2 regions of the Dietzia sp. IBK-p2-16D genome follow, and region 1 is predicted to be linked to the other one. Evidence: predicted binding sites of a transcription regulator. Region 1 holds the regulator's gene; the other holds the start of a gene.
What was found. The regulator LexA, encoded in region 1, represses DNA repair genes until DNA is damaged. The targets are predictions, from matches to a motif close to CGAACANNTGTTCG.
Positions count from the first base shown of each region.

Region 2: the regulator LexA is predicted to act here: its motif matches at 1,894-1,907, upstream of AC3DE3_RS07440 (HNH endonuclease signature motif containing protein).

Region 1 covers NZ_JBYMTL010000001.1:310,376-314,792, forward strand. The annotation lists gene hrpA (ATP-dependent RNA helicase HrpA) at 1-501, shown strand, start outside; gene nrdR (transcriptional regulator NrdR) at 557-1,012, opposite strand; gene lexA (transcriptional repressor LexA) at 1,811-2,479, shown strand; gene hflX (GTPase HflX) at 2,521-3,969, opposite strand; gene dapF (diaminopimelate epimerase) at 4,023-4,417, opposite strand, start outside.
Region 2 covers NZ_JBYMTL010000002.1:657,317-661,733, reverse strand. The annotation lists gene AC3DE3_RS07445 (Rv0361 family membrane protein) at 1-194, shown strand, start outside; gene AC3DE3_RS07440 (HNH endonuclease signature motif containing protein) at 249-1,862, opposite strand; gene fbaA (class II fructose-bisphosphate aldolase) at 2,080-3,123, opposite strand; gene AC3DE3_RS07430 (MsnO8 family LLM class oxidoreductase) at 3,254-4,249, opposite strand; gene AC3DE3_RS07425 (DedA family protein) at 4,328-4,417, shown strand, end outside.

The DNA.
Region 1 (4,417 bases):
GAGCTGCAGGCCACCGCGAGAGCGGAGGTGCCCGGCGCCGTGGCGTCCGCGATCTCGACGGCGGTGCCCGCTCTCGTGGCGGCCCAGTCGGTGTGGGGCTCGCTGGCCGCGGCACCGGCGGACATCGCCGATGCCGTCCGGCCGTCTCTCGACTTCCTCATCGGCCGGGGTTTCCTCGCCCGACACCCGGCCGACGCACTCCCGCATCTGGAACGACACGTGAGGGCTGTGGGGCTCCGCCTGGAGCTGGCGGAGAAGTCTCCGTCCCGCCACCGGGAACTCACGGTGAGGCTGTCCCGGTCCGAGGCGAGGGTCGACGAGGCGTGCGCCGCGTTGCGAAAGCGCCCGGGTGGGGCCCGGGCCGTTCGCGACCTGCGCTGGATGCTGGCCGAATACCGCGTGGGGCTGTTCGCGCAGACGCTCGGGACCGCCAGATCGGTGTCGGCGGAGCGCATCGAGAAGGCAGTGGCAGCGGCGCTGGCCCCCCGGTCGTCCCGCTGAGGCAGGCCGTCCCCTGGAGCCGGCCGTCGGCCGATCACCCGCCTATGGCGCGCGTCTAGCGACTCGTCCGGCGTTCCCGGAGGGCGATGATCTCGCGTTCGAAGTCATCGGCGGAACTGAACTGCTTGTACACCGAGGCGAAGCGGAGGTAGGCGACCTCGTCCAGGTCCTGTAGCGGGCCCAGGATGGCAAGACCGATCTGATGGGCGGGGACTTCGGACACGCCACCGGCGCGGACGGCGTCCTCGACCTGTTGGGCGAGGCGGCGCAGGGCGTCCTCGTCGACCGCTCGTCCCTGGCACGCACGCCGGACTCCGCGCACCACCTTGTCCCGGCTGAACGCCTCCGTGACCCCGTTGCGTTTGAGAACAGTCAGAAGCGGCGTCTCGAGAGTCGTGAACCGGTGGCCGCACCTCGGACATTCCCGGCGACGCCGGATCGCCTGCCCCTCGTCGACCGATCGTGAATCGATCACGCGGGAGTCCTCGTGGTGGCATGTCGGGCAGTACATTCCCGTGGGGCCCTTCGTCGACCGGACTTCACGCGTCCCGGCTCGTGCCTGACGGGATGCGGGGATGGCAGTACACCGTCCCCGACTCATTCTAGGAGGCCCGACGACCGGTCATGCGTAGGCGGGCCCGCCGAGATACGCCACGGCGAAGAGCAGGATCACTCCGAACGCGATCCCGCAGGCCAGGAGCGCCCACGTAGGAACGTCGTCGACGACGCCGCTGGCCACAGGAGGCTCGATATGGCAGGCGCGCACGCCCTCGGCCGACGCCGGGCGGACGAGCACGCGGCGACCCGGTGCCACAGACGTGACGCCGAGGGGGCGGCCGGGCACCCTCGGCCGGACGACGGTGTCGACACGTGCCGACGCCGCCGCGGGACGGCTGCCCTCCGGTCGAACCGCGGGGCGACGGTGGACGCGACCGGGCTGTGCGCTGCCCTTACCCGGGGAACTCTGTGGGGTGCCGGGACGATCGACGCCCGCGGACCGCCCGCGATGGTCGCCGGGGCAGACCTCGCTCCACCGCACGGTCGGACGTGCGTGTGACTGCAACTCCGTAACGGTCATGGTGACTCCCTACTCGATACGGTGTGCGAGTGGTGTTCGCACACCCGTATGTATGTGTCAGTACATCTGTTCGAATCCGAACTCTCCTAGAGTTGTATCACGCGACTCCGACACAGTCACCATTCCGGGCCCGATTATTTCGAACACCTGTGTGGCGCGACGTTCGCATGGGCGATAGGGTGTACACAGATACAGACGTCGAACATCCATTCGCCGAAGGGACCACACGAGATGCCGAAGCCCGACTTCGAGTCGCTGACGGACCGACAGAAGAGCGTTCTCCTCCACATCCACGACACCGTCAAGGAGCGCGGCTATCCGCCGAGCATCCGGGAGATCGGCGACGCGGTCGGGTTGCAGTCCACCTCGTCGGTGGCTCATCAGTTGCGGACTCTCGAGAAGAAGGGTTTCCTGACCCGGGACCCGCACAAGCCGCGCGCGGTGGACGTGCACGGGGTTCCCGGGCAGAAGTCGCGCGGGCGTCGTTCGCCGACGCCCGAGCCCCAGCGGCCCGGCGGCGCCTCCGAGCCCGTCTACGTCCCCGTGCTCGGCCGGATCGCCGCCGGCGGTCCGATCCTCGCCGAACAGGCCGTCGAGGAGATCTTCCCGCTGCCCGCGGACCTCGTGGGATCCGGCGACCTGTTCATGCTCAAGGTCGTCGGGGAATCGATGATCGACGCGGCGATCTGCGACGGCGACTTCGTGGTGGTCCGGCGGCAGAACGTCGCGGACAACGGTGAGATCGTCGCGGCGATGATCGACGGGGAGGCGACGGTCAAGACCTTCCGCAACGACGCGAGCGGAGTCTGGCTGCTACCTCACAATCCGTCGTTCAGTCCCATCCCGGGAGAGCACGCGACGATCCTCGGCAAGGTGGTGACGGTGTTCCGGAAGCTCTGAACTCCGGACTCGAACGGCGCGCCGCCCGTCCCCGGTGGGGGTCAGGCGGCGCCGTCGTGTGAGCCGTCGGCGGCGAACTCGTCGAGTTCACCCGCCACTGAGGCGGGCAGTCGGACGATGACCCGGGTTCCGTTTTCGGTGTGCTCCTCCTCGACCACCGCGCCCTCGGCGTGGACCCGTGACACCACGTCCCCACGGGAGTACGGGATCTCCAGGGTGACCTCGGTGTCCCCGGAAGCGACGATCTGGGTGATCCGCTCGAGCAGCTCGTCGACGCCCTGACCGGTGACGGCCGAGACGAACACGGCGTCGGGTAGCGCGTGGTGCAACTCGGTGAGTACGACGGGATCCGCGGCGTCCACCTTGTTGATCACCAGCAGCTCACGAGGTCGCTCGGCGTTCTGCTCCTCCACCACCTCGTTGATCACCTTGCGCACCGCCTCGATCTGGCGGAGCGGAAAGGCATCCGAGCCGTCCACCACATGGAGGAGAAGTTCGGAGTCGACGACCTCCTCCAGTGTGGAACGGAAGGCCTCGACCAACTGGGTCGGAAGATGACGAACGAACCCCACGGTGTCGGTGAAGACGACCGCGCGGCCGTCAGGCAGCTCGGCCTTCCGGGTGGTCGGGTCGAGCGTGGCGAACAAGGCGTTCTGGACCAGTACCCCGGCACCGGTTATCCGATTGAGAAGACTGGACTTTCCGGCGTTGGTGTATCCGGCGATCGCTATCGAGGGCACGGGCGTGGCACGGCGACGGTGCCGTTTGGTGTCGCGGGCCTGTTTCATCCCCTTGATGTCGCGCCGCAGACGTGCCATCCGTTCGCGGATCCGACGCCGGTCGGTCTCGATCTTGGTCTCACCCGGACCTCGGAGACCCACGCCGCCGTTGCTGCCGGCACGCCCGCCGGCCTGACGGGACAACGACTCGCCCCAGCCGCGGAGGCGGGGAAGCATGTACTCCATCTGGGCGAGAGTCACCTGGGCCTTGCCCTCGCGGCTGGTGGCGTGCTGCGCGAAGATGTCGAGGATCAGGGCGGTGCGGTCGATGACCTTGACGTTGACCGCCTTCTCCAGCGCGAGCAACTGTCCCGGGGTGAGTTCACCGTCGCAGATGACGGTGTCGGCGCCGGTCGCGGCGATCACGTCCTTGAGGACACTGACCTTGCCCGACCCGATGTACGTCGCGGCGTCGGGCTTGTCGCGTCGCTGGATGAGCGCATCGCACACCTCTGATCCCGCGGTCTCGGCCAGCTGGGCGAGTTCGGCCATCGCGGCGTCGGCCTGGGCGGCGGAGCCCTCCGTCCAGACACCCACGAGCACGACCCGTTCGAGTCTGAGCTGGCGGTACTCGGCGTCGTTGACGTCCTGGAGTTCGGTGGACAGCCCCGCCACCCGGCGCATCGAGGATCTCTCCTCGAGCTGGAACTCACCGATGGATGGATCGAGGTCGCGTGTCGGCCGATCAGCGGCCGTGTAATCAGTAGTCATTCGCGTTCATCTTCTCACACCGGGGCCCCTGGTGTCCTGTGTGGAGCGGTGTGCTAACGCCTACGACGATATCGGCCGTGGGCGACGAGGGCCGACGGTCCGATGAGGGAGGATCCACCCTCTCGTAGAGCGACCGCGAGTTCGCCGCCCGGGACCGCGACGACGACGTCTCCCGACGCCTCCCCCGCGTCGGCCAGTGCGGCCACCGCGGTCGCCACGATCCCGGTGCCGCAGGACATGGTCTCCCCGGCACCGCGCTCATGGACACGCATCGAGACCCGGCCGTCCACCATCGGGGTGGCGATCTCCACGTTGACCCCGTCGGGGAAGAAGTCCCTGTCGAACACCGGGCTCTGCTCCACCCGCAACGCGGCGAGGTCCGCCGCTCCCAGACCCGGGACCACGCAGGCCAGATGCGGATTGCCCATGTCGACGGCCAGTCCCGCGA
Region 2 (4,417 bases), on a different contig from region 1:
CGTTCCCCCAGGATCTCGAGGTCCTCGGGGTGGAAATCTCGGGCGACGGGACCGAGGCCACCGCGACCGTCGAGTCGGAGTCGGACGGTTCGGGCCCGGAGCAGATCCATATGCGCGACGAGGACGGTGCGTGGAAGATGTGCCAGCCCGGCGTCGGGATGGGTGCCGTCCCGCAGGACCAGCAGCCGGGCTGAGCCGCCCCGCCGGCCGTCAGGAGGTGGCCCGGCCGCCCGGCGACCTGCCGACGCTCAAGCTGGCCGGGTCGGCCGCTGACCGTTGCGGCTGTCCCGCTCGATGCCGGGCGGGTTGGTGAAGTGGCCGTCATCGGCGATGAGGCGGTCGAGGTGAAGTCGCCACTGGTGGTCGAGAATCCGGTCACGTGCCTGGGCCAGTGGCCCGTGGGGTGTGGTGCGGTGTTCGTGTCCGGTTTCGGTGATGATCGTCAGCTCGCCCAGAGGCCCCGGCCGGTAGGCGCAGTGGCCGAAGGTTTTCTCCCGGTGGTGCTTCCGGCAGTGGCAGAACAGATTCCACTCGGCCGTAGGCCCGCCCAGCTCAGGACGCTGGTGGTCGAAGGCGATGGCGTGGTCGATCTCGCAGTCATACGCGTCCACCGTGCAGCCGGGGTGACGGCAGGTCCCGTCGCGTAGCCGGATCCGCTCGGCCAGCGCCGGGGTGATGGCGTACTTGAGCATCGCGTCCGGCTTGTCCTGGGCCCCCGGCTGCGGGTCGATCAGTTCGAACCTCACCTTCGCGTCGCCGCCGGACAGGAGTTCCTCGCACAGCCAGTCGAAGCTCGAGTAGGCGCCGTTGACGAACTGCACGCGGTTGGGCAGTCCTTGGGCGACGCTGTCGATGACGGAGATCCGGATGGGCTGCTCCGTGCCCCACGACGCGCCCAGCTGCGGCCTGCCGGCGCCGGCCGGGGCGGTGTCTGCAGGGGCGGTGTCGGCAGGGGCGTCGCCGGCGCGGGCGGCGGCAGCAGAAGCAGCAGCATCCGTGTCGCTGCCGCTGTCGGCGGGCCCTTCCGGGTCGTACAGGCTGGTGCCGATGTCGTCGGTGGTCGGGTCCCCGAGTGCGCAGAGCGCGTCGGCGCGCAGTTGGTCCCGCGTGCGGGGGTGGCCCGCCTCGGAGGCGGCGCGGGCGGCGGCGTCGATCCGGCGGCGCAACTTCTCGGCGTCGCCACTGGGCAGCGAGGCCCACACGCTGGTCATGCCGTCGCGTGCCGGACGGAACCGGACCGTGCGCTGCTCCATGGCGGCGGCCACAGCATCGCCGGCGGCCTGCGGGTCGTGACGCTCCCGGGACGCGTCGACCGCGGTGTCCAGTGCCACCCGGCTTGGCCGGTGACCACCGTCGAGGTCTCGGGTCAGGGCGCCGACGACGTCCGATTCCACCGCGCCGATGATCTGGTCGGGAACCCCTGCCAGGCGACAGGCGGCGTCGATCGCCAACTGTTCGGGGACCAGTCCCCGTTCGACCGCCTTGCGCAGCCGCGGTAGCCGGGTGTGGATCTGCACGCCGGCCGTGACCAGCCGCGCGGCGTGCCACCCGGTCAGCGACATGGCCGTGGCCAGATGATCGCGCGCCCGATCGGCGGGCTCGAGCCGGGAATAGTCGGGACGGGAGTCGGTGGACTGCTGCCCGTGCGCCGACTCCCGGGCCTCCCGGTCGAGACGCCCCATTGCCTCGACCAGCAGGTGGGCAGCGTGCAGCCGGGTCGCCGCTGCCAGGTTCTGTGCCAGCGTGGCCGAGCGCGCCACCTCGCTCAGCGCCTCGGCGCCCAGCGTGTCGAGGGGTTCCGACACGGCGCGAAGCGCCCCGGCGGAGGCCGAGCTCGTCGTCGTTCCCGTTTTCTCGCTCATCACCGCACCCCCTCCGACGCCGCGCCGTAATCGAACATACAAGCGATTGTACCGGCGCTGCGGAACTAGCACAAGAGTTCGACCCCGGAAGGGTCCGCGTACGACAGCGGCGCCCCTCCGAGTGGAGGAGCGCCGCTGGTGGGGCGGGGTCGGACCGCGGTGAGGACTGATCGGTCAGACGGGCGGGATCAGGCCGTACCGATCAGGCCGCGTTCGATCAAGCAGCGGCACCCTTGGACTTACCCGCCGACTTCAGGTCGTTGCACGCCTCGACAACGCGCTCGGACATGGCCTGCTCGGCCTTCTTCAGGTACGAACGCGGGTCGTAGACCTTCTTGTTGCCGACCTCGCCGTCGACCTTGAGCACACCGTCGTAGTTGCCGAACATGTGAGCGGCGATCGGACGGGTGAACGCGTACTGGGTGTCGGTGTCTACGTTCATCTTGATGACGCCGTAGGACAGCGCCTCCTCGATCTCGCTCTTGGCCGAGCCCGAACCGCCGTGGAAGACGAAGTCAAACGGCAGGTCACCGGCGTTGAGCCCCAGCTTCTCGACCGCGACGTCCTGGCCCATCTTCAGCACCTCGGGCTTGAGCTTGACGTTGCCCGGCTTGTAGACACCGTGGACGTTGCCGAAGGTCGCGGCCAGCAGATAACGCTGCCCGGTGTTGCCGGCGCCGAGTGCGTCGATGGTGGCCTCGAAGTCCTCACGGGAGGTGTAGAGCTTCTCGTTGATCTCGTTCTCGACACCGTCCTCCTCGCCGCCGACGACGCCGATCTCGATCTCGAGGATCTGCTTGGCGTTGGCCGTCTTCTCGAGCAGCTCCTTGGCGATCTCGAGGTTGCGGTCGAGCGGGGTGGCCGAGCCGTCCCACATGTGCGACTGGAACAGAGGGTTCTCGCCGCGGTCGACGCGCGCCTGGGAGATCTCGATGAGCGGTCGTACGAAGCCGTCGAGCTTGTCCTCGGGGCAGTGGTCGGTGTGCAGCGCGACCAGGATGTCGTACTTCGCAGCGATGACGTGCGCGAACTCGGCGAGCGCGACCGCGCCGGTGACCATGTCCTTGACGTTCAGGCCCGAGCCGAACTCGGAACCGCCGGTGGAGAACTGGATGATGCCATCGGACCCGGCGTCGGCGAAGCCCTTGATGGCCGCGTTGATGGTCTCCGAGGACGTGCAGTTGATCGCCGGGTAGGCGAAGCCCTCGTTACGGGCCCGGTCGAGCATGTCCTTGTACTGTTCGGGAGTTGCGATGGGCATGTGGTCTCCTCCAGGGTTCTCGGCTGTGCGACGTGCGCATCTCGGGGCGCCGCACCCCTGTGGAGGTGGGCGCACACCCTCCAGCCTAGGCCAGCGTGACGGGGCGCACCCGCGAGCCGGGTGCGACACGCTACCGGCGGAGCAGTTCGGCGAGCGCGGTGTCGGCCCGGGCGAGGTCGTCGCGGTCGAATGTCGAGGTCGAGGCCATGATCTCGTCGGCCCCGGTCCGCTCCACCAGCGCGGCGAGCTCCCCCGCCACTTTCCCGGCTTCCCCGTGGAGGGCCCCCGCCATCCAGTCCTCCATCCGACGGAGCTGCTGCGGACGGAATCTTCGGTCCAGGATCTCCGCCGGCGACCGGAGCGGGCCGAACACCCCGGTCTCCCGCGACTCGGCCATCGCCCAGGCCTCCGGCAGCAGCAGGCCCCTCGCGTCCTCGATGGAGTCGGCGACCATCACCTCCAGGCTCACCACCACGTACGGTTCCGGCGTGGCGTCGCTCGGCCGGAACGTCTCGCGGTAGCGGTCCAGCGGCGTGGGGTCGGAGAGCAGTCGCGGTCCCCCGACCACGACGGGCAGGCCGGCGCGCGCGGCGACCTCGAGGCCCCGGCCGGTGGCGAGCACGAACACCGGGGGCGGGTCCTCGACGACCGGCAGCGAGGTGACGGGGCCGCGGCCGTGGAGGAAGTCGAGTACGGCCGTGATGTCGCGGGCGAAGGCGTCGGTGCCGTAGTCGGTGACACCGAGCGCCTCGCGGACCGGCGCGGTGAACCCGAGCGAACGCCCCACCCCCAGGTCGATCCGGCCCGGGTGCATGGCCTCGAGCATGGCGAACTGTTCGGCGACGACCAGCGGCCGGTGATGGGCGAGCATCACGCCCCCGGAGCCGAGCCGGATGCGCGTGGTGCGCGCGGCGGCGGCCGCGACCAGTAGGGGCGGGCTCCCGCTCGCGATGCCGGGGACGGAGTGGTGCTCCGCCGTCCAGTAGCGGTGGAACCCCAGGGCGTCGGCCCGCTCCGCGCGGACCAGCGTGCCCTCGATCGCGGCGGCGTGGGACTCGCCGACGCGGGTCCGCGACCTGTCCAGGAGGGACAGTCGGAGGGTGTCCGGCAGGTCTGTGGGGGCCACGACCCCACCGTAGCGCCGCGGGTGGCGGGGTCCCGCGCGCTGCAGGATCACGGGCGGGCGGATTATGATGCCCCGGTGATCACGCACCTCCTGGCCGAGCAGGCCCCTCAGGTCCTCGCGCTGGGCCCCGGCTTCATGGATCCCGAGTTCTGGCTGTCCGGCGACGGG